DNA from 3 places in the Vibrio sp. SCP2 genome. Region 1 is predicted to be linked to each of the others. Evidence: predicted binding sites of a transcription regulator. Region 1 holds the regulator's gene; each other region holds the start of a gene.

What was found. The regulator PurR, encoded in region 1, represses purine synthesis genes. The targets are predictions, from matches to a motif close to TNANGNAAACGTTTNCNTNA.
Region 2: AC5O63_RS13805 (NCS2 family permease) is a predicted target of PurR. The motif match lies at 1,452-1,471, and genes of this name have one in related genera.
Region 3: glyA (serine hydroxymethyltransferase) is a predicted target of PurR. The motif match lies at 4,090-4,109, and genes of this name have one in related genera.

Annotation. Positions count from the first base shown of each region.
Region 1 covers NZ_JCAFVV010000003.1:404,291-412,111, reverse strand. Annotated here, with positions in the region: gene AC5O63_RS13005 (TVP38/TMEM64 family protein) at 1-659, opposite strand, end outside; gene AC5O63_RS13000 (TfoX/Sxy family DNA transformation protein) at 810-1,400, opposite strand; cyclic di-GMP riboswitch class I at 1,534-1,620, opposite strand; gene purR (HTH-type transcriptional repressor PurR) at 1,765-2,772, opposite strand; gene torD (molecular chaperone TorD) at 2,984-3,631, opposite strand; gene torR (two-component system response regulator TorR) at 3,869-4,582, shown strand; gene elyC (envelope biogenesis factor ElyC) at 4,682-5,485, opposite strand; gene cmoM (tRNA uridine 5-oxyacetic acid(34) methyltransferase CmoM) at 5,599-6,390, shown strand; gene mukF (chromosome partition protein MukF) at 6,393-7,727, shown strand; gene mukE (chromosome partition protein MukE) at 7,708-7,821, shown strand, end outside.
Region 2 covers NZ_JCAFVV010000004.1:98,632-106,452, forward strand. Annotated here, with positions in the region: gene AC5O63_RS13805 (NCS2 family permease) at 142-1,431, opposite strand; gene vcdP (small protein VcdP) at 1,912-1,998, opposite strand; gene AC5O63_RS13815 (aminoacyl-histidine dipeptidase) at 2,464-3,936, shown strand; gene AC5O63_RS13820 (ATP-dependent zinc protease family protein) at 4,213-4,653, shown strand; gene rimK (30S ribosomal protein S6--L-glutamate ligase) at 4,653-5,558, shown strand; gene AC5O63_RS13830 (succinylglutamate desuccinylase/aspartoacylase family protein) at 5,518-6,609, shown strand; gene AC5O63_RS13835 (sodium-dependent transporter) at 6,666-7,821, opposite strand, start outside.
Region 3 covers NZ_JCAFVV010000004.1:23,107-30,927, forward strand. Annotated here, with positions in the region: gene ybeD (DUF493 family protein YbeD) at 1-220, shown strand, start outside; gene lipB (lipoyl(octanoyl) transferase LipB) at 399-1,067, shown strand; gene lipA (lipoyl synthase) at 1,075-2,040, shown strand; gene AC5O63_RS13450 (hypothetical protein) at 2,282-2,608, shown strand; gene glyA (serine hydroxymethyltransferase) at 2,764-4,014, opposite strand; gene AC5O63_RS13460 (YitT family protein) at 4,378-4,977, shown strand; gene vexH (vibriobactin export RND transporter permease subunit VexH) at 5,215-7,821, opposite strand, start outside.

The DNA of each region.
Region 1 (7,821 bases):
TTAATTTTCGCCATGACCCATTTAGCAATCACCGGGAATAAGCCGAGAAGTGCAAAAGAGGCTAAAACGGTTGGAGAGACGATACCCGACAAGCTGTCAATTTGAGCCAGTTGTGTCCCGGCATTTAAGTAAACGGCTGTTCCAGGCAACATACCGAGTTGACTCACCAAATAGAATCGAGCCGTCGCGATAGGTGTTAAACCCATTAACAAGTTGATGAGGAAGAATGGGAACACTGGAATTAATCTCAGTGAGAACAGATAAAATGCGCCATCTTTTTCAACGCCTTGGTTGATGGCATTGAGCTTTTCACCAAATTTGCTTTGTACCCAATCACGCAACAAGTATCGGCTGCTCAAAAATGCGAGTGTTGCACCTATGGTGCTAGCGAAAGAAACTAGCAGTAAGCTCGTCCAGAAACCGAAAAGGGCAGCACCCAAAAGAGTCACGACCGCAGCGCCAGGAATAGAGAAAGCGGTGATGGCAACATAGGCGATAAAATAGCTAGCAGCTGCAATAGTAAAGTTGTCAGCGATAAATGCTGCAAGCTCTGCTTGTTGGGCTTTAGCGTTTTCTAGCGTGAGATACTGGCCAAAATTAACGCCAAGCAAAACAATCAAAGCGACGAAAACAATTCCTAGGATGATCTTTTTATTCATGTTGAGCAGCTCCATTTAATTTCATGGATATCAAATATTAGTGTTACTAGACAAGACAGGGAAAGCAAGCGACAAATTTCAAACTGCAGATAAAAAGCAATAAAAAAAGTCAGCACTAAGGCTGACTTCTTCTACATATATTGTATTGGATTAGCTGACTTGCGTTAACAGCTCCTGACGTCGGCTTTGTGGGATTACCGACCAGTGTGTGCCTTTAATTGCGCCTTCTAAAGCCCAGAGAAGTTCGATGTTGACATCGGCAGAGTGTGTGGACTGTATAGCCTTAAAAGCGTGTACGGCACCCACTTCTTCTAGGTTTTCAACCGTGTCTATACCTGCTTTCTTGAGCATACGCTCAGTCGCTAACCTTAAGTTCGGCAGATCCTTCAAACGGTTCGGCTTCGCTTGCGATTGGGTTTGCTTCTCTTGGTTTGCTGCTTTTAAAGCGACAGTCGCAATCTTTAACGTTTTACCTGCGTCTGCTGCCCAGTCATCACAAAGCGCAAAATACTTCGTCACTACGGGAAAGCCGCGTTTTTTGTATACGTAAGGTTCTAGCCCTTGAGATTTAAACTGTTTAGCGAGAGCCGCGTCCGCGCGTACGTGAAGCTTATCGTTGACGACAAGTGCGAACATAGTGTCATCAGCAAAAATGCCAAAGCCACCAAACATTGAGCGAGACTTGATATGTCCTAGCTGCTCAAATAAACGCATTGAGTCTTTTAGTATTGGTTTATCCATGCTGTGTTTTCTCGGTGTATAAGTATACGCCACCAATGCAGGTCCGAGAGATTAGCAAAATTATGCAGAGACATTGTCAGTAAGGTGTCATACGAGTGCAAGTAAAAGCGGTATGACAGTTTGCATATTCGCCATCGGCAACCCCGCTACCAGACAATAAATTGTTTAAGGCCGGAGGCTTTGCGTCCCATCCTTTCGGAATGGTTTGCCCTGTTCGTGGCATTAATCGAACACTTTAAGAATAAATAAATTCTGCGCAGAACATCACGTTTGTATAGGATAAATGTGACATTGGTTCAATAAATAGAGGAGAGATATACGCTTAGCCAATAGTACGGCTACTAGCTAAGCGTCTGACTTAAGGTTATTTATTTAGATTACGAACGGTATTACGCTCAACAATCTCTGGGTGCATCTCAAACACGCGTTTTTCGTGCTCTTTGTCTTTAATTCGCTCAAGAAGAATTTCAAAGGCATTCTTACCAACACGACGTTTGGGTTGGTGAACCGTTGTAAGTGGCGGAGAGAAGTACTCGGCCAGTTCAATATTATCGTAGCCGATTACTGAGATATCTTGAGGTATTTGAATGCCTTTCTGTTGTAGACGGCTCATTAAACCAAGTGCCATGGTGTCATTAAAACAGAACACGGCTGTTGGCTTTTTATCCATTGCAACAATTTTATCTGCCGCCAATACCGCTGTATCACATTCGAAGTTACCTTCAAGAATCCAATCTTCATTTACCGGTAGTTCCGCTTCGGCCATGGCACGCTTAAAGCCACTAATACGCTCAACACATGCTGCTTTTTCGAAGTGACCACTTAAACAAGCGATGTCAGTGTGACCACGTTCAATTAGGTATTTGGTTGCTAAGTAGCCGCCTTCTTCTGAGTTATCGATGATCTTATCTGCTTGAGAACTTTCTGGGCCCCAATCCATAACTACTTTTGGAATATCTTTGTGGCGATCAAGCATTTCGCTCAGCTCTTCGGTCAGGTCTGAACACATCACTAAGATGCCATCTACGCGCTTTTCAGCCAGCATGCGAATGTAGTCGCGTTGTTTTTCATAGATGCCGCCTGTATTACACAGAATCAAGGTGTAACCTTGGCGGTAACAGTAGCTTTCTACGCCGTCGATAACTTCTGAGAAAAATAGGTTCGTCGATTGCGTCACTAACATACCGATTGTACGAGTAGTGTTGCACTTAAGACTACGAGCAACTGCACTCGGTGCATAATTAAGCTCGGTTACCGCTTCCATCACTTTTTCTTGTGTCGCTTCGGCAACAAAGCGTGTTTTGTTAATCACGTGAGACACAGTGGTTGTTGAAACACCAGCAAGGCGAGCAACGTCTTTAATAGTGGCCATAAATTTTGTCCTGTCGATGACTGCCACGAGAATATATTCAGTTTAGAATAAGTTGGCAGAAAGTATCAGAAACACAAAAACCGCTCTTATTTAGCGGTTTGTATTTGAATAGTTCATTTTTATCGTTTGCGGTCACGATTTTAGACCGCAATCCGACTTAGGGCAAACACATTTCTTCGAACTGACCTGTGTCAGTTCACATTGTCAGACTCTATTCACCAATTAAGTATGTGCAATCTAACTCTAAGAATGCCACTGTGAGAGAAGCGATCGCCGAGTAAAAACCGAACTCATCGAGTGTTTGACACTTAGCTGAAAACTTAGGGGTCCAACTTAGAAGGTGCTGACGAATGAAGCCCTCTTGCTCGATCAGTGCTTCTTCAATATGACGCTCTTGCTCAAGCTCATTAGAGCGAATGATGAGGTTGCCGAGAAAATCCAGCTCAATGGCAATATGGTCAGCAGGTTCATTTAAGCCTTCATCGACAGCAACACCATGCTCTAGCATTAACGCTTCCATCTCTTTCGCTGGTTTGTCGTTAAGCAGGCCAGTCTCTCCAATGTACATTGAAGCGTAAGGTAGTGCAGAGTCGCGGTCAGACTTCAAAAATAGATCACAAAAATCAGCAGCAAGCTCTAGTTGTGCATCTTCGCGATCGATTAAGCGATTAAGTGCATCAATGACACGATCAATCGACGGTTTAAGAGCGGCATTCTCGCCAAGGCCAGTAAGGAAAGAGCGGATTTGAGCTGAATGGTACTGCTCAAGGTTCTCTTCAGTTAACTCTTTGGCGTAAAGGCTTGAAAGCCACCAATAGATTTCCGCACGTTTCTCGTTGAATGCTTTGATTTCTTGCATTAGGTATCACTCCCAAAATAACTACCTATTAGTGTAACTAATAAAAATGAATAGCGGTAATGGCTTACGTGACAATAAAAGATGAATTATGAGCATTTATTAACAAAGGCGGCGGTTTTGTCTTGAATCAATAAAAAATCATCTTTCTCGTTTTTAAAGTGATAAATACTAGAAATGTTACTATTTATGAATAGAATAAATGATAGAACTATTCCCAATGCAAATTAAGTGGTGCAGATGAGTTATCACGTACTAGTAGTAGAAGACGACGTAGTGACTCGCAGTAAGCTCGTTGGCTACTTTCAGAATGAAGGTTACCAAGTCAGCGAAGCAGAAAGCGGCGAGCAGATGCGAGACATGCTACAAAGCAACGCGATTGATTTGGTGATGTTGGATATTAATCTACCCGGTGAAGATGGATTAATGCTAACTCGCGAACTTCGCAGTCAATCAGACATTGGAATTATCCTGGTAACAGGACGCACGGACTGCATCGACAAAATCGTTGGTCTCGAAATGGGTGCCGATGACTATGTCACTAAACCTTTTGAATTACGCGAGCTATTGGTTCGAGTCAAGAATTTACTGTGGCGAATTTCCGCTGCACGTAACTCGTCGGGCTCTGACAGCGCAGCGAAGCAAGATGATAATGTTGTTCGCTTTGGTGAGTGGACGTTTGACGTTCAGCGCCGTGCACTGAGTCGTAACGGTGAGCCGGTTAAGCTGACTAAAGCAGAATATGAACTGCTTGTGGCTTTATCCTCTTATCCAAATCAGGTTCTCAGCCGCGAACGTATCTTAAACATGATCAGCCACCGTGTTGATGCGCCAAACGATCGCACCATCGATGTCTTGATTCGTCGCATGCGAGCAAAAATGGAATTCGATCCAAAGAATCCACAAATCTTTGTTACCGTTCATGGCGAAGGCTATATGTTTGCCGGTGACTAAGGTCAATAGACCCTAACACCAAGCTAACAGACATAAAAATACCGAGGCTTGCCTCGGTATTTTTCTATCTAGATTTCTTATTCTGATTGGTATCAAAAATCAAACTTTACTTTCAGCGGCTTGCAGCGCTTGCTCTTCATAATCTGACGCCCAATTCCTAAGCGTTTGCCAAATTTGACCTAAGGTTTCGTGCCAATAACGCTCGGTTTGCTCCAAGTACACCGCTTTAGGCGTGTATTTAGCCCATGCTTGCGTAACTTTATCATGCGCAAGGTAATTGGTCGGTGCAGGGTACGGCTTTAATCCTGCAGAGTAGAATTCATTCAGAGCACGCTCCATATGACTTGCTGAAGTCACCACAACCAGCTTTTTGGTATTAACGAATGCTGCCGCTTGTCTCGCTTCTTCCCAAGTATCTTTGGCGGTTTCTAACAGAATAATGTCAGATTTCGAGACGCCAAGGGCGAGAGCCACTTTCGCCATCATACGGGCATTGCTCACTTCAGAGCCGCCCGCATAGCCAGATAAAATCAATTTAGACCCAGGGTAAATACGCATGATGCGAATACCTTCGGCAAGGCGCATCAAACCGGTTCGGCTTAATTCAGAAGTGGGTGGGATCTTATCGTCTACGACATGACCACTGCCGAGCACCATAACGTAATCGATCGATTGGTCGACCGGAAAAAAGGCCGAGTATTGGCGTTCAAGCGGCATCAACAAACGAGAAGAAACGGGTTGAAAAGCGATGAGGAAGATACCGATGAAAGAGAATAGAACAACAAAGCAGCCTGTCTTCTGTTTACGGGTAAACATGATCAACATTAAGCCGAATAGACCGATTATTAGCATCGCGGGAAGCGGCATAAGTAGAGAAGACACAACTTTTTTCAGCTCAAACATACTAAATAGTCCGAAAAAACATCAATTGATTATAATTTAAGAGAAAGCCTCTTTATTCCTGCTTTTCTTATGACAGAATAGCAGCACGATTAGACATGATAACCTAAGCTGCTGTGACTGAAGACCGCAATTTCGACGATATTGCCCACAAATTTGCAAAAAATATTTACGGTTCTGACAAAGGAGAGATTCGCCAAGTCATTGTTTGGGAAGATCTTCAACAGATACTTAATACTGTTGATGGGGCAAATCAGCAACTCAATGTGCTAGATGCGGGTGGCGGTTTGGCACAAATGTCGCAAAAGCTAGCTAAGCTCGGACATCATGTCGCGTTATGTGATCTATCTTCTGAAATGTTGCTATTGGCAGAGCAGGATATTGCAAAAAATGGCCTGCTTGAGCAGTATCGCTTCATTCATTCGCCAGTCCAATCGCTTGACCAGCACCTAGAATCCCAAGTGGATGTGGTCCTGTTTCATGCGGTGATGGAGTGGTTAGCGGATCCTAAACCTGCGCTAGAGAAAGTACTAGAACAAGTAAAGCCGGGTGGTATGGCTTCTATTATGTTCTATAACCACCATGGTTTGGTCTACAAGAATGTCGTGTGCGGTAACATTCCTCATGTATTAGACGGAATGCCGCATCGCAAAAGATTTAAATTACAGCCGCAAAAAGGCTTAAAACCTGAAGAGGTCTACCAGTGGATTGAAGACGCTGGTTTTTCAATTTGTGGCAAATCTGGTATCCGCTGCTTTAGTGACTACATAGGCAATATGGAGTACATGGGCGACTACCAGTATGAAGATGTGTTGGCACTAGAAAGACAACTGTGCAGAGAAGAGCCATACCTCTCGTTAGGTCGATACATACATGTATGGGCACAAAAGAAAGATAAGCAGGACTAACAATGAGTGAGATGACTCTAAATGCTGAGCAGCCGATCGATGAATTGGTCGGTTGGGTTAAGCAGCATGATTTCTCATTGAACCTGACAACAGAGCGACTGGCATTTCTAATCGCTATTGCTGTGCTCAGTAATGAAAGGTTCGATGAAGAATTGGGTGAAGGTGAATTGCATGATGCGTTTACCATTGTTACCCGATTATTTGAAGAAACGGGTGACGCGTCGGCGTTTCGCGCTAACAACGCGATTAACGAAATGGTCAAACAACGACTGATTAGCCGTTTTACCAGTGAAGTGACCGATGGCGCCAGTATCTATCGCCTGTCACCGCTTGCGATAGGGATTACCGATTACTACGTCCGACATCGCGAGTTCTCTAAACTTAAGCTCTCGATCCAGCTTTCAATGGTTGCTGACGAAATGTCGAAGGCAATTGAGTCTGCGCGTCAGGGCGGAACGCCAGGTCATTGGCGTAAGAACGTCTATGGTGTGCTTAAGTACTCAGTGGGAGAGATCTTTGATCAGATCGATCTGAACCAGCGTGTGATGGATGAGCAGCAGCAGTCGGTTAAGATTCAGATTGCTGAACTGTTAAACAAAGACTGGCGCGACGCTATCAACAACTGTGAAGCGTTGCTTTCTGAGACATCCAATACCCTCAAAGAGCTACAAGATACGCTTCAAGCCGCTGGCGACGAGCTACAGACGCAGATTCTTGATATTCAAGAACTGGTTTATGGTGATGATGAGCTGGAGTTTATTGCAGAAACTCTGTTTGGTCTGCAAATGAAGCTTGATCGCATCACCAGTTGGGGTCAGCAAGCGATCGATCTTTGGATCGGTTATGACCGCCACGTTCACAAATTTATTCGAACCGCGATTGATATGGATAAGAACCGAGCATTCAGTTCTCGTTTACGTCAATCCGTCAAAGAGTATTTCGATATGCCTTGGTACCTGACTTACGCAGATGCCGAGCGCTTAACCGATCTTCGTGATGAGGCCTTGGTACTGAGAGATGATGAAGTTACCGGCCAAGTACCACTAGAAGTGGAATACGAAGAGTTCCAACAGGTCAATGATGAATTGTCAGATCGTATTGCAGGCATGCTTAAAGTTCATAAAGAGCAAGGTGCACCTATCGATCTGGGCTTAGTGCTACGTGACTACCTAGCACAGCATCCGCAAACTCATCATTTTGATTTAGCTCGAATTGTTATCGACCAAGCGGTACGTTTAGGCTACTCAGAGTCTGACTACCAAGCCATTCAACCGGACTGGCAAGCGATCAACGAATTTGGTGCAAAGGTACAAGCAAATGTCATCGACCGATATTAATGAATACATGTCAGATAATCTGGCAAAAGCAATTTCAAACCCTCTGTTCCCAGCGCTAGACAGTATGCTGCGAGCAGGGCGTCATATCTCAAGC
Region 2 (7,821 bases), on a different contig from region 1:
CGTTTATTTTAACGCAGGCGCTATACAATACCAATGGGGAATTTATCCCTGTGGCAAAAATAATCGCCATAACAGAGACTCCGTTATGGCGAAAAATAGTGTGCTGCCGACATTTAGCGAACGATTTCGCTAAGGCGGAAATTAAGCCACTAAATACTTAATGATGAATACTGCTGATAGTACCCATACGCTGATCGACACTTCACGACCGCGGCCACTCAGTAGTTTAATTGCAGCGTATGAGATAAAGCCAAGCGCAATACCTTCTGCAATTGAGTAAGTCAGTGGCATAAGTAGACAAGTTACAACAACCGGTGCCGCTTCTGTTAAGTCACGCCAGTCAACACTAACCAGACCAGACATCATTAGAATAGCTACGTAGAAAAGTGCGCCTGCGGTAGCGTACGCTGGAATCATGCCAGCCAGTGGCGAGAAAAACAGAGCCAGAAGGAATAGCACGCCAACGACAACAGCAGTCAGACCTGTACGACCACCCGCGGCAACGCCTGCCGTAGACTCAACATAAGAAGTGGTGCTAGACGTACCAATCATTGCGCCTACAGAGGTCGCTGTCGAGTCAGCAAGTAGCGCTTTGCTTAGACGAGGCAGTTTGCCATCTTCTTTAATCAGATCCGCTTTTGTCGCAACACCAACTAAAGTACCCGCTGTATCAAATAGGTCGACAAATAGGAAAGCGAATACAACTGAAATCATGCCAACTTCGAAGACGTCAGCAATGTTCATTTGCATAAAGGTCGGAGCAACACTTGGTGGCGCTGACATAATACCGCCCCATTGAACGTCACCAACGATCAAACCCAAAGCTGTGATCGCTAGAATCGCAATCATTACCGCGCCACGAACACCACGGTAAACCAAGCCAATCGTTAGGAAGAAGCCTAATGCCGCTAAGGCAGGTTGCAGGCCAGTGATATGACCAAGACCAACTAATGTCGCTGGGTTATCAACCACAATGCCTGAGTTTTGTAGGCCAATAAACGCAAGGAACAAGCCGATACCAGCCGAGATACCCGTACGTAATGACATAGGAATCGAGTTAATGATCCACTCACGAACCTTGAAAATACTCAAAGCCATGAAGATGATACCGGAAACAAAAACGGCACCTAAAGCGACTTGCCATGAGTGGCCCATACCGAGAACAACGCCATAGGTAAAGAAGGCGTTAAGTCCCATGCCAGGTGCAAGTGCAATTGGGTAGTTAGCAACGAAGCCCATGATGAAACAGCCAATCGCCGCAGCAAGACAGGTTGCAACAAATACAGCGCCTTTATCCATACCAGCGTCTGCAAGCATCGCAGGGTTGACAAAGATGATGTAAGCCATCGTCAAGAAGGTGGTCACACCTGCAATGATCTCAGTTTTGACGTTTGTGCCGTTTTCACTGAGTTTGAACAGTTTTTCGAACATAATCGAATCCTAAAAGGGTAAAAAGTAAACGGTTGCGTAATCGATTGGCTCGAATTATAAAGTCATCAAATAGTAAATTCCAGATAGAATTAAGACTCTAATCAATATTTCTACTGTTCATTGCCGCTTTCAAACAAGGGCTAGATGATGGCATAAAGAAAAATACTTTATATTTCATAAAGTAAAATCATTGATGATTTGAATTTCAAAAAGGTGTTTTTTTATACCATGTCATAAACTTTCAATGGCATTTGGGATATTTATGCGTAAGGCAATATGTGTTTATGCGAATAAAATAGAGAGATAGGAGTTAGCGACGGGAAACCACAGAGTTTGTGGGCAAATTGTGAGCGCACTTTTGCTTAGATAAAAAAACGCCACTCAATTTGAGTGGCGGTTGAATCATGTCAGCAACTAAAGGCTGTAAAAAAATTCCAATAATAGGGGTGAACAAACTGTTCGAGTGTCACAAGCTAGAGTTTAGTAACCGAAGCTTGTTGGGTAAGTAAAGCTGCCTGTGTAAACAGAGCTGTTTAGCCAGAACGCTGCACTTGGTAAACCTTTCATAACTATCACCTTCTAAATCAATTAAAACAGATTACAAATATTGATTTCTCAGTTCCGTGGAGGCGACAAATCGGACTCATCCTTTGAGCATTTTCTCTTCGCTTTCGAAGTTGGTTACAAATATACCTCAAAGAAATTTAATTACAAGCATAAAAGTGACAAAAGTCACAAAAAGTTTAAAAACTGACTTAGATCAAATGAATATTGTAATTTAATTACAGTTATATCAATTTATTGTTTGGATTTAGTACAAACACTACCCATTCAGTTGCACAGGGCGTGTCAACCAGAATCTACAATTTGTGATTGCACCGAAACATTTGCTTGCCGCTTTTACTACACCCTTTAGTCAGGGAGTGCTATTCTGTGCTCCTCTACCCAATAGGTCAGATTTAGGTTTTTGTGCCAGATTAATGGCAGAAACCAAACACATAATCTGGCGTTATTCTTTTTAAGGAGTCATCCGTGTCTGAATTCCATTCTGAAATCAGCAGCTTATCACCTGCTCCAATTTGGCAATTTTTCGATAAGATCTGTTCTATCCCTCACCCTTCAAAACACGAAGAAGCCCTAGCACAATACATCGTTGATTGGGCTAAAGAGCAAGGCTTAGATGTTCGCCGTGATCCAACAGGCAACGTTTTCATCAAGAAGCCAGCTACACCGGGTATGGAAAATAAGAAAGGTGTCGTTCTGCAAGCACACATCGATATGGTGCCACAGAAGAATGAAGACACAGATCATGACTTCACAAAAGATCCGATTCAACCGTACATTGACGGTGAATGGGTAACAGCGAAAGGAACCACACTCGGTGCCGACAATGGTATGGGTATGGCATCTTGTCTTGCGGTACTGGCTTCAACAGAAATCAAGCATGGTCCAATTGAAGTGCTGCTAACGGTAGACGAAGAAGCAGGTATGACAGGTGCATTCGGTCTTGAAGCGGGTTGGTTAGAAGGTGATATTCTTCTTAACACTGACTCAGAGCAAGAAGGCGAAGTCTACATGGGCTGTGCTGGCGGTATTGATGGTGAAATGACTTTCGATATCAAACGCGAAGCGATTCCAGCAGGCTTTACAACTCGCCAACTGATCCTAAAAGGTTTAAAAGGTGGTCACTCGGGCTGTGACATTCACACTGGTCGTGGCAATGCCAACAAACTACTTGCTCGATTCCTAGCAGGTCACGCACAAGAACTTGACCTTCGTCTTGTCGAGTTCCGAGGTGGTAGCCTACGTAACGCTATTCCTCGTGAAGCGTTCGTAACGGTAGCAGTACCAGCAGAAAATGAAGCCAAGCTTGCTGAGTTGTTCGAGTTCTACACTAACCTACTTCGCACTGAACTAGGTAAAGTAGAAACAGACATCGTTTCATTCAACGAAGCGATCGACACAGAGACACAGGTACTAGCGGTTGCCGATCAGCAACGTTTCATCGCAGCATTAAATGCATGCCCTAATGGCGTGATTCGCATGAGCGATGAAATTGAAGGCGTAGTTGAAACGTCTTTAAATGTGGGTGTCGTGACCACTGAAGCAAACCAAATCCAAGTGTTGTGCTTAGTTCGCTCTTTGATTGACTCTGGCCGTCAACAAGTAGAAGGCATGCTGACTTCTGTTGCTGAACTGGCAGGCGCTCAAATTGAGTTCTCTGGTGCTTACCCAGGTTGGAAACCAGACGCAGACTCAGAGATCATGGCTATCTTCCGTGACATGTACGAAGGCATCTACGGCCATAAGCCAAACATCATGGTTATTCACGCTGGTCTTGAATGTGGTCTGTTCAAAGAACCTTACCCGAATATGGACATGGTATCATTTGGCCCTACCATCAAGTTCCCACACTCACCAGATGAGAAAGTGAAAATTGATACGGTTGCCCTATTCTGGGATCAAATGGTTGCTCTACTAGAAGCGATTCCTGAAAAAGCGTAATTTCCATTACTAAATCTAATCCTAAAAGCCAGCTTGCATAAGCTGGCTTTTTTATTTCTGTCCCTCACTAAACCATAAATATTTTTTGTCGTCACGGTGATTTCTTTTCGTTAGTCAGCGCGAATCATGGTTGCTACAGTCGCCCTCCTTGAAGCACCTAAGGGTAAATTCTCTGCCCTCTTCAGGCACTACACTCGGCATAAAACGACCGTGTTAAGTTGGGGATGCTCACTTCAATCGAGCATCTTAAATACTCTCTAAATTATTATTACTGCGATGAAAGAAAAACTACTTGTTGGTTGGCGAGAGACCCTCAGCCTACCGAGCCTTGGTATTGACAAAATTAATGCAAAAATCGATACCGGAGCCAAGACCTCGTGTTTACACGCATTCAAAGTAGAGAGCTTTAAGAAGGACGAAGCTCAATGGGTTCGCTTCTGGATCCACCCAATTCAGCATAATACGGACGTAGAAATTATGTGTGAGTCTGAAGTCATTGATGAGCGTATCGTTCGCGACTCAGGTGGCCATGAAGAATCGCGTTATGTGATCAGCTCTGATTTGAGCATCGGAGGCGAAACTTGGCCAATTGAAATTACTTTAACCAATCGCGAAAACATGGCTTTTCGTATGTTGTTAGGCCGTACAGCAATGCACAACCGCATCGTTGTTGACCCTGTTGAATCGTTTTTAGTCCCTTTCGAGGAAAGCAAATAATGAAAATTGGTATTTTATCTCGTAACGCTAGCTTGTACTCAACCAAGCGTTTGATTGAAGCGGCAAAAAACCGTGGCCATGAGGTAAAAGTCATCGATGCACTTCGTTGCTACATGAACATCAACTCAGACAAGCCTGAAATTCACTTTAAAGGTGAAGAGCTGTCTGGTTTCGATGCCATCATTCCTCGTATTGGCGCTTCTGTCACTTTCTATGGCACAGCGGTACTACGTCAATTTGAAATGATGGGCGTTTACCCAGTCAACGAGTCGGTAGCCATCACTCGCTCACGCGACAAGCTTCGCTCTATGCAGTTGCTATCTCGCAAGGGTATCGGCATGCCAATCACTGGCTTTGCGAGTAAACCTGATGACGTGAAAGACCTGCTTGAGATGGTTGGCGGTGCGCCTGTTGTAATTAAGCTACTAGAAGGGACTCAAGGCATCGGCGTTGTACTAGCTGAGACTCGTAAGGCGGCAGAAAGTGTAGTTGAAGCTTTTATGGGCCTGAAAGCCAATATCATGGTTCAGGAATACATTAAAGAAGCGGGTGGTGCTGACATTCGTTGCTTTGTGATTGGTGACAAAGTGATCGCTGCGATGAAACGTCAAGGTGCAGAGGGCGAGTTTCGCTCTAACCTCCACCGTGGTGGCAGCGCATCGTTAATTAAGATTACTCCAGAAGAGCGACGCACTGCGGTCGCGGCTGCGAAAATAATGGGTCTAAATGTGGCTGGGGTTGATCTACTAAGATCAGATCGTGGTCCATTAGTCATGGAAGTAAACTCATCTCCAGGTCTTGAAGGTATTGAGGCCGCAACTGGTAAAGACATTGCTGGAATGATTGTCGAATTTATTGAGAAAAATGCGGCAAGCAAAAGGACTAAAACTCGTGGCAAAGGCTAAAAAAAATAGCGCATTCGAATTTCTCGGCGAGTCTATCTCGCCGGGAGAGCGTAAGGTGATTGAGTTAGAAGCGGCAAAGCTTTACACCCACTCACCCTTATCGATCCCGGTCGAGATCATAAACGGTAAACAAGCTGGGCCCGTTCTTATGGTCAACGCAGCGATTCATGGTGATGAGCTTAACGGCGTTGAGATTGTTAGACAGTTAATCAACACCCTTGATGCTAACAAGCTCAAAGGCACCATCATTGCTGTCCCCATTGTTAACGTGTTCGGCTTTATTCATAAGTCTCGTTATCTGCCAGATAGACGAGACTTAAACCGCTGCTTCCCGGGTAGTGAAAAAGGTTCGCTTGCTTCACGTATGGCAAACACCTTTTTCTCTCAGGTCGCTAAGCGCTGTGACTACATTTTGGACTTACACACAGGTGCCATTCACCGCACCAACCTGCCACAGATTCGCGCAGATTTAAGTAATCCAGAAACACTTCGTATTGCTCAGGCGTTCGCTACGCCAGTGATCGTTGATGCACCACTACGAGACGGCTCTCTGCGTAGCGAGGCTGAACGCCTGGGCATTCCGGTTTTAACCTATGAAGCGGGAGAAGCGCTAAGGTTTGAGCCTATTTGTATCAGTGCTGGCTTTATCGGGGTTCAGCGTGTCATGCAGGCAATTGGTATGCTGCGTTCAAGTCGCAAAAAGTTGCCAACACCGATGATCGCTAAGTCCACCAGCTGGTTGCGCGCAGAAAGTGACGGTATTCTGCGGACTGTGGTGACGTTAGGCGAAAAAGTAGAAAAAGGTCAGGTGCTGGCTTACATCAGTGCGCCATTAGGCCACAGTGAGATTGAACTCACCGCACGCAAAGGCGGGATTGTTATCGGTCAGCAAACTTTACCTTTGGTTAACGAAGGTGACGCCATCTTCCATTTGGCTTACTTTGAGCATGACGATCAAGAAGTTGAGCAGGTGGTTGAAGAGTTTATCGAAGAAATGATCGATGCTGATTTGGAGCCCTTAACCACAGGCCAGATTAACTCACCGTCTTAATCTGTGTAATGAGTAAAAAAATAGCCCGCATTTTGCGGGCTATCTTATTTATTCATTTAACCAAAAGAGGCCCAAATCACTGTGGCGACTAAGATAGGACAAACGAACTTCACATAGGCAGGCCACAGTTTGCCAAACCAGCCTTGAGTAAATTCAGGACAGCCTTGCTTTAGCTCTTTAATCTTAGAGTGACGATTCCATACCCAACCGCCAAATAGGCAGAACAAGAGCGCCGCTGCTGGCTGAAGGTATTGGGTTGCGACCATCGCCACCAAGCCAAACATGGCCGCAAAGTTGTAGACAATCACCACACTGAACAATGCAATCAAACCACCCAACACCCAGCTTGTTGGTGTTCTCTTGGTGTTAAAGCGCTCACTAACTAAAGCAACCGGACACTCCAGCATAGAGATAGACGATGTTAGTGCTGCGATGGTCAGTAGTAAGAAAAATACAATCGCAAACAATTGGCCAAGCAAGCCCAAGCTATCGAACATGAGTGGTAATACGGTAAACACTAGGGTATCTGAACTAAGCAGTGAGCCGTCCTCAGCGTATATCTGTACCCCTTTTTGCATCGCGACAAACATGGCAGGCATAACCACAAGGCCAGCAACAAAGGCAACAGCGGTATCAACCAAAGTGACATTCATTGCCATCTTAGGCAGGTTCTCTTTTTTACTTAGATAAGAACCATAGATCAGCATCGAACAACCACCGATGGTTAGCGAGAAAAAGCCCTGCCCCATCGCCGCTAAGATCAATTTACGGTCCATCACTTTTTCAAAATCTGGAATCAAGTAGTGCTTCAAGCCTTCCATCGCACCGTTTTGCGTCATGATGTAGATGAATAGCAGAGCAAACAAAACAAATAGTGCAGGCATCAGTCGAGTTGACCACTTTTCGATCCCCTGCTTAACACCGCCTTGAACAATGAGCACAGTGAGGACGTAAAAAGTAATCGTACCGAAAAGGTTGCGCTCAACACTAAAGCCTTTAAACCAAGCGGTCGCGGCTTCTATACCTAAAACATCTGTAATGGCACCAAGTAAGAAGCAAATCAACCAACCGCCGACGATGCTATAGAAAGCTAGCACGGCACTTGGCACACTTAGGCCAATCCAACCAACAGCGGCACCGACGCGTTTTCCAGCCGGGTTCGCCGTTAAAGAGCGCATACTGTCAACAGGGTTAGCTTGACCATGACGACCT
Region 3 (7,821 bases), on a different contig from region 1:
TACCTACAAGGTCATGGGCTATGCAAAGCCTGAGCTTCCTGAAAAGGTTCTTGAAGTCATCCAACGCCATGCTCCAGGTGATTACAGCCCAACCGTAAAACCTAGTGCTAAGGGCAATTACCACTCAGTGTCTGTCAATATCACTGCAACTTCTATCGAGCAAGTTGAAACGCTTTACAAAGAGCTCGGTGAGATCGACATTGTACGCATGGTGCTATAAAAAATTTGAGTTAACTCAATTTTTTTTGAAGGCAGCGAAAGCTGCTTTCTTTTTAGATATCAAACAGATAATTATCCTACAAAAAGTCTAGGGTTAAAAATGTGTTACTGGTATATAGTCCCTTGACCAGAAGCAGTTTATAATCCGTTAACTTTATTAACCGACGATGGAAAGCGGAATGCAAAACCAGCTTGTTGTGAAACATCTAGGAAGACAAGATTACGAGCCAATTTGGCAAGCAATGCATGACTTCACAGATAACCGGACAGAAGACACCGCTGACGAGGTGTGGCTTGTTGAACACAATCCAGTCTTCACACAAGGGCAAGCAGGTAAGGCGGAACACCTACTTAATACGGGTGATATCCCCGTTGTACAGAGCGATCGTGGTGGCCAAGTCACCTACCACGGGCCAGGTCAGCTTGTTGCGTACTTTCTGATTAACCTTCGTCGTAAAAAAATGGGAGTACGAGATCTTGTTACTCATATTGAGAATCTCGTAATTAATACCCTAAAAGCATACAATATCGACTCAGCTGCACGCCCTGATGCACCAGGTGTCTATGTAGATGGGAAGAAAATCTGTTCCTTAGGATTACGAATCCGTAAAGGTTGTTCGTTCCACGGCTTAGCACTAAATGTGAATATGGATCTTACACCATTTCTACGTATCAACCCTTGTGGTTATGCTGGAATGGAAATGGTTCAAGTCAGCCAACTTGGCGGACCTGACGACATGACTCAAGTAGAGACAAAACTAGTCGAAGAACTGGTTGATTTACTTAACTATGAACAGGTTAGTGTCGACACACAAGCAGGCCACAAGACCAACAATAACGAGAAGTAAGAGAAGCATGAGTAAACCAATCCAAATGGAAAAAGGCGTTAAGTACCGCGACGCTGATAAAATGGCACTGATTCCAGTAAAGAACATGCCTACAGAGCAAAAAGAAGTTCTTCGTAAACCAGACTGGATGAAGATCAAGCTACCTGCGGACAGCCAGCGCATTCAAGATATTAAATCGGCAATGCGTAAAAACAACTTACACTCCGTTTGTGAAGAAGCTTCATGCCCTAACCTTGCAGAATGTTTTAACCACGGTACTGCAACCTTTATGATTTTGGGTGCAATTTGTACCCGTCGTTGCCCATTCTGCGACGTTGCTCATGGACGTCCACTGACTCCTGAAGCAGATGAGCCGAAGAAATTGGCTAAAACTATTCAAGACATGAAACTGAAGTACGTGGTTATTACTTCCGTTGACCGTGACGATCTCCGAGATGGTGGTGCGCAGCATTTTGCCGACTGTAACCGTGAGATCCGCGAACTAAATCCGAACATTAAGATTGAAACGCTTGTACCAGACTTCCGTGGTCGTATGGACGTTGCTCTTGAGTTGCTAAAAGACAATCCACCGGATGTTTTCAACCACAACTTAGAGACAGCACCTCGTCTGTATCGTAAAGCGCGCCCAGGTGCGAACTACAAGTGGTCATTGCAGCTGCTACAAAAATTCAAAGAACAACACCCAAATATTCCGACTAAGTCAGGTATTATGATGGGCTTGGGTGAAACAAAAGAAGAGATCGTCGAAGTATTGAAAGATCTTCGTGCTCACGGTGTCACTATGCTGACGTTAGGCCAATACCTAGCACCTAGCCGCCATCACCTACCGGTTGAACGTTACGTTCCACCGTCAGAGTTTGATGAGCTAAAAGAAATCGCTCTTGAGCTTGGCTTTACTCACGCAGCTTGTGGTCCATTTGTGCGTTCTTCGTACCATGCTGACTTACAAGCACAAGGCGTAGAAGTAAGCTAAATTACAGTAAGACAATCACTTATCTATGCCTCTCGTTTTTGAACGTGAGGCATATTTTATTTGTAGCGATTTTACTCACCCGCCACAATCCACTACCATATCAAGTATTGAAACAACTTTGATACTAGAATGAAACTCTAGGTTTGATATAATACCTAAATCAAACTTTGTTCATGCCAATAACGTTATGTTCAGATAAATGATGGGATTGGCTTAAATACTCGAAATATTGGATAGACGCATGAAAAACATTTTTGCTGCCGCTGTTGTGGCTATTACTCTTGCAGGTTGTGCATCTGAACCCACTCAGCAAGACAACTACATGGACGCTTCTTTCGAACTTTGTAACACTGAAGTGAAAACTTACTCAGTCAGTGACGATGGTCGAGTACGCATTGTATGTGCTGATGGCTCTAAGTTTGCTCTTCGCACAGAAGCAACGCTAGATACTATGCGTGATATCAACGCTGACTACTGTAGTGGTGAAGGTCTATCTAAGTTCAACGAAAGCACTAAGTACTACCAGTTCCGTTGTAAATCTGGTGAGACAATCAGCGTAAACAAATAAGCTGAACTAAGATCTGAAACGGCAGCCCAACAAGGCTGCCGTTTTTGTTTTGTACCTATCAGAAAAACAGGTGCTCAGACATTGATTCTGGTTGGTATTGGAGACATAAAAAAACACCTCCAGCAGGAGGTGTTTTCGATTAAGCAGAAACCTAATTAAGCGTAAACTGGTAGACGCTTACAAATTTCAAGAACCTTAGCTTTAGTCGCTTCGATAACTTCTTCGTTGCCGATGTTATCTAGAACGTCACACATCCAGTTCGCTAGATCTTTTGCATCGTCCTCAGTGAAACCACGGCGAGTGATTGCTGGAGAACCTACACGGATACCAGAAGTAACGAATGGGCTACGTGGGTCGTTTGGTACTGAGTTTTTGTTTACGGTGATGTTTGCTGCACCTAGTGCTGCATCTGCATCTTTACCTGTAATGTCTTTGTCGATCAGATCAACTAGGAACAGGTGGTTCTCTGTACCGTTAGAAACGATTTTGTAACCGCGCTCTTGGAACTGAGCAACCATAGCTTTTGCATTCTTAACAACGCGTGCTTGGTACTCTTTGAACTCTGGCTCCATTGCTTCTTTAAATGCAACCGCTTTGCCCGCGATAACGTGCATTAGAGGACCACCCTGACCACCTGGGAATACAGCAGAGTTCAGTTTTTTGTACATCTCTTCGCCAGCGTTAGACAGGATTAGACCACCACGTGGACCTGCTAGCGTTTTGTGTGTCGTTGTTGTCACAACGTGAGCGTGTGGCACTGGCGTTGGGTATACACCTGCAGCAATTAGACCTGCTACGTGAGCCATATCAACAAACAACCAAGCACCTGCTTTGTCTGCGATTTCACGCATGCGAGCCCAATCTACGATTTGAGAGTAAGCTGAGAAACCACCGATAATCATCTTAGGCTTGTGCTCAAGAGCCAGTTGCTCCATTTCGTCGTAGTTGATTTGACCCGCTTCGTCGATACCGTAAGGAATAACGTTGTAGTGCTTACCAGAGAAGTTTACTGGTGAACCGTGAGTCAGGTGACCACCGTGCGCTAGGCTCATACCTAGAACTGTATCGCCTGGGTTTAGAAGTGCCATGTAAACAGCACTGTTTGCTTGAGAACCAGAGTGTGGCTGTACGTTTGCATACTCACAACCGAAAAGCTCACATGCACGGTCGATAGCAAGAGCTTCTGCTTTATCTACGTACTCACAACCACCGTAGTAACGCTTGCCTGGGTAACCTTCAGCGTATTTGTTAGTTAGCTGAGAACCTTGAGCTTCCATTACACGTGGGCTTGTGTAGTTTTCAGAAGCGATTAGTTCAATGTGTTCTTCCTGGCGAAGAGTTTCTTCTTGGATTGCTGCGAACAGTTCCGCATCGTAATCTGCGATGTTCATATCACGCTTTAGCATCTGTATCTCCTGACTCAGATTAAGACTTAAAGTTTTAAAAAACTGATTTATGACCTCAATACCGACGTTTTTACCTGACGCAAACGTTTGCATTAAGCTAATGACGCGCATTCTACATAATTTGATCTAGGTCATAAAGAGAAAATTGAAATTTTTCTCATGCAGTTTTTTCATAATGCTTTACAAGGAATGTCATATTGAACATTTCTCCAAATGATGACTTAGAAAAGTGTCAATTTTATCCTTTACACTCCGTAAAACGATAATTACATAGGTTTACCTTAATTTTCCCTCTCAAGCTACCGAAATCCTCAATTTTTAAATAGTATGCACGCCAATATTCAGCAGTTAAATTTTAAATTGATGGAAAAACACTCAAGAAGAGAAGACTGGATCGCAATTCTGACCGGGACTTTTCTGGTTGCCCAAGGGGTTTTCTTTTTACAATCAGCGTCATTGCTCACTGGCGGCACAACCGGACTGGCACTGTTAGCTAGCCAGTTTGTTTCGTTCTCTTTTGGTACTCTCTACTTTATTGCCAATTGTCCTTTTTACCTTTTGGCATGGAAACGATTCGGTTCGCGTTTTGCTTTTAATAGTGCGATTTCTGGCGCCTTGGTCTCTGTATTTGCCGATCACCTCTATTTAGTGATTAGCTTAGATACCATTAACGAAGTCTACTGTGCAGTCGCAGGTGGTTTATTAATGGGATTGGGGATGTTGATACTCTTCCGCCATCGCTCTAGTTTGGGCGGTTTCAATGTTCTATGTCTGTTTATCCAAGATAAATTCGGCATTTCGGTTGGAAAATCTCAGTTAGCTATCGATTTTACAATTTTAGTCGCATCGTTTTTCTTCGTGTCACCGCAAATTATCGTGCTTTCTATCATTGGTGCCATTGCACTTAACCTTGTGTTGGCAATGAACCACAAGCCAACCCGTTATAGTGTGAATTACGGTTAGAAACTGGATAACTGGATAACTGGATAACTGGATAACTGGATAACTGGATAACTGGATAACTGGATAACTGGATAACTGGAAAGTTTTTGAGGGTTGATACATGGTATCAACCCTTTTTATTTTGGAACGCTTCGCTATGGATTCGGGATGCGGGAACGAAAAACTCTAGAAGGGCGAAGCCCGATCCCGTTTTCCCGAAACGAAGTGTTCCATAGGGCAACGCCCGTTCCGGCCCCTTTACTCCAACTCTCCGTGCGAGACACGTGCTTTCACATCGTGGCTTAGTTCTTTGTTTAGCTCTGCTTCCACATGACCCGGCGACTGAGTCGTAGCTGAAATCAAGCGGTACATAGCAGGGATAACGAACAGAGTTACCAAAGTTGCGAAACCCATACCAAAGAAGATCACCGTACCTACAGCCACTCGGCTTTCATAGCCCGCCCCCGTCGACATAATTAGCGGTATAGCGCCAGCAAGAGTCGTAAAGGCCGTCATCATGATAGGGCGCAGGCGACGCGCAGACGCATCAACAATAGCCTTCTCAAACTCAATGCCGCGATCGCGAAGCTGGTTAGCAAACTCAACAATCAAGATACCGTTCTTAGTTACCATACCGATCAACATGATCATACCAATCTGGCTATAGATGTTGAGGCCTTGTCCCATCACAAACAGTCCAAGGAAGCCACCAAACACTCCCATAGGGACGGTAAACATAACCACTAATGGGTTGATAAAGCTTTCAAACTGCGCAGCAAGAACGAGATAAGCCACCAGCAGCGCTAAACCAAACACAACTAAGATACTCGACTGGTTCTCTTTATAATCTTTTGACTCACCAGAGTAGCTCACCGAAATGTCACCCGGTAATAGTTCTATCGCTTGTTGATCTAAGAAATCGAGCGCATCCCCTAAGGTATAACCGTCAGAAAGGTTGGCTGTAATCGTCACGGCCTTCTGCTTATTGTAGTGCGATAGACGAATCGAGGAGGCAACTTCTTCAATCTTAGTGACCGCGTCAAGAGTGACCAATTCACCAGAAACGGTTCGCATATAAATTTGGCTCAGATCCGCGGCATTGTTAAAGCTGTTCTCATCACCACGCAGGTAAACGTCATACTCTTCACCGCGCTCAACAAAGGTCGTCTCACTCTTACCACCCAACATGATTTCAAGTGTTTCCGAGATCGCTTCCACGCTAATCCCAAGCTCGGCTGCGCGCTGTTTATCTACTGACACAACTAGCTCAGGCGTTCTTTCCGAGTAGTTGATGTCTGCGCCTTCCATAAATGGCGAGTCTTCAGCAAGTTGCTCTAGTTTTTCCGCCCAAGTTTTAAGTTCAGCATAATCAGAACCACCGAGAACAAACTGAACAGGTTCGCTAGAGCCACCACGGAAACCTGGCATAAATGGGAATACTCTAACATCAGCGATACCCGCTAGCGCTTTGCGAACTTCGCCCAAAGCTTGCTGTGCGGTGATATCACGATCATTCCAATCTTCAAGGATCATGATAACAAAGCCCGTTTGGTCGCCCGCATTACCGCCAAAAGCTGGCGATTGAATGCTAAAGGATTTGAGGAAGCCCTGCCCAAGCAGAGGCATCAAGCGTTCTTCAATGATATCCATGTTTGCCGCCATACGGTTGTAACTGGTTGCATCAGCACCGCGAGCAAAAGCAAAGATAACACCGCGGTCCTCTGAAGGCGCTAATTGAGCAGGAACCTGCTGCATGAGTCCCCAACTACCGCCGACACACGCCATGATGACAAGAGGCGCCGCCCATTTCCAACTCAGCGCCCCTTTCAGAACCTTACGATAGCCTGATTCAAGGTGGCTAAACATATTGTCGATAAACAGATTAAAGCGGTTTGGTTTAACATTGGCTTTTAGCAGCTTGCTGCCTAAAACTGGCGTTAAGGTTAATGCGATCAACGAGGAGAAGATCACCGACATCGCCAACAGTACCGAGAACTCCGTGAACAGTAAGCCGACCATGCCATCCATAAAGGAAATTGGCAGGAAGACCATGACTAGCACCAAGGTCGTCGCTACAACCGCGAAACCCACTTCGCGCGTCCCTTTGTAAGCAGCGAGCAGGGGTTTCTCTCCACGCTCAATATGGTGGAAGATGTTCTCAACGACCACAATCGCATCATCTACAACCAGACCAATCGATAGGATCAAAGCCATTAAGGTGATGAGGTTGATCGAGAAACCAAAATAGTAAGCGGCGATAAAAGATGAAATCAAAGAAACAGGAACGGTTACGGCTGGGATTAACGTCGCTCTTGCTTGGCCGATAAAGATGTACAGCACCAAGATAACAAGACCACCGGTAATAAACAGCGTGCTGTAGACTTCCGCAATTGAACGCTCGATAAACACAGTTGAATCATAATCGATGGCTAAGCGCGTTCCTTCAGGCAAGAACTGTTGAATATTCTCGACTTCTTTGTGCACTCTCGTCGCAACCTCAAGCGGGTTCGCATCCGATTGGGGTACGATACCCATACTTACGTTAACGACACCATCACTTTTAAAGGTCGAGTTTTCGTTCTCTGCGCCAATGAAAACATCCGCCACATCTTTCAGATAGATTGGCGAGTTATCTGAAGCGCGCTTGACGACCAAATACTCAAAGTCTTCAGCTTGGTTATAGCTGCGAGCAGTACGAACAGACATAACGATTTGATCGTTACGCACTTCACCGCCTGGATTTTCAACGTTCTCACTGCGTAAGGCGGTTGTAATATCGGATGCCGTCACGCCCCGCCCTGCCATTTGGTCAGGTTTAAGCTTAACGTACATCACCTTATACAAGCCGCCGGAAACATCAACTGA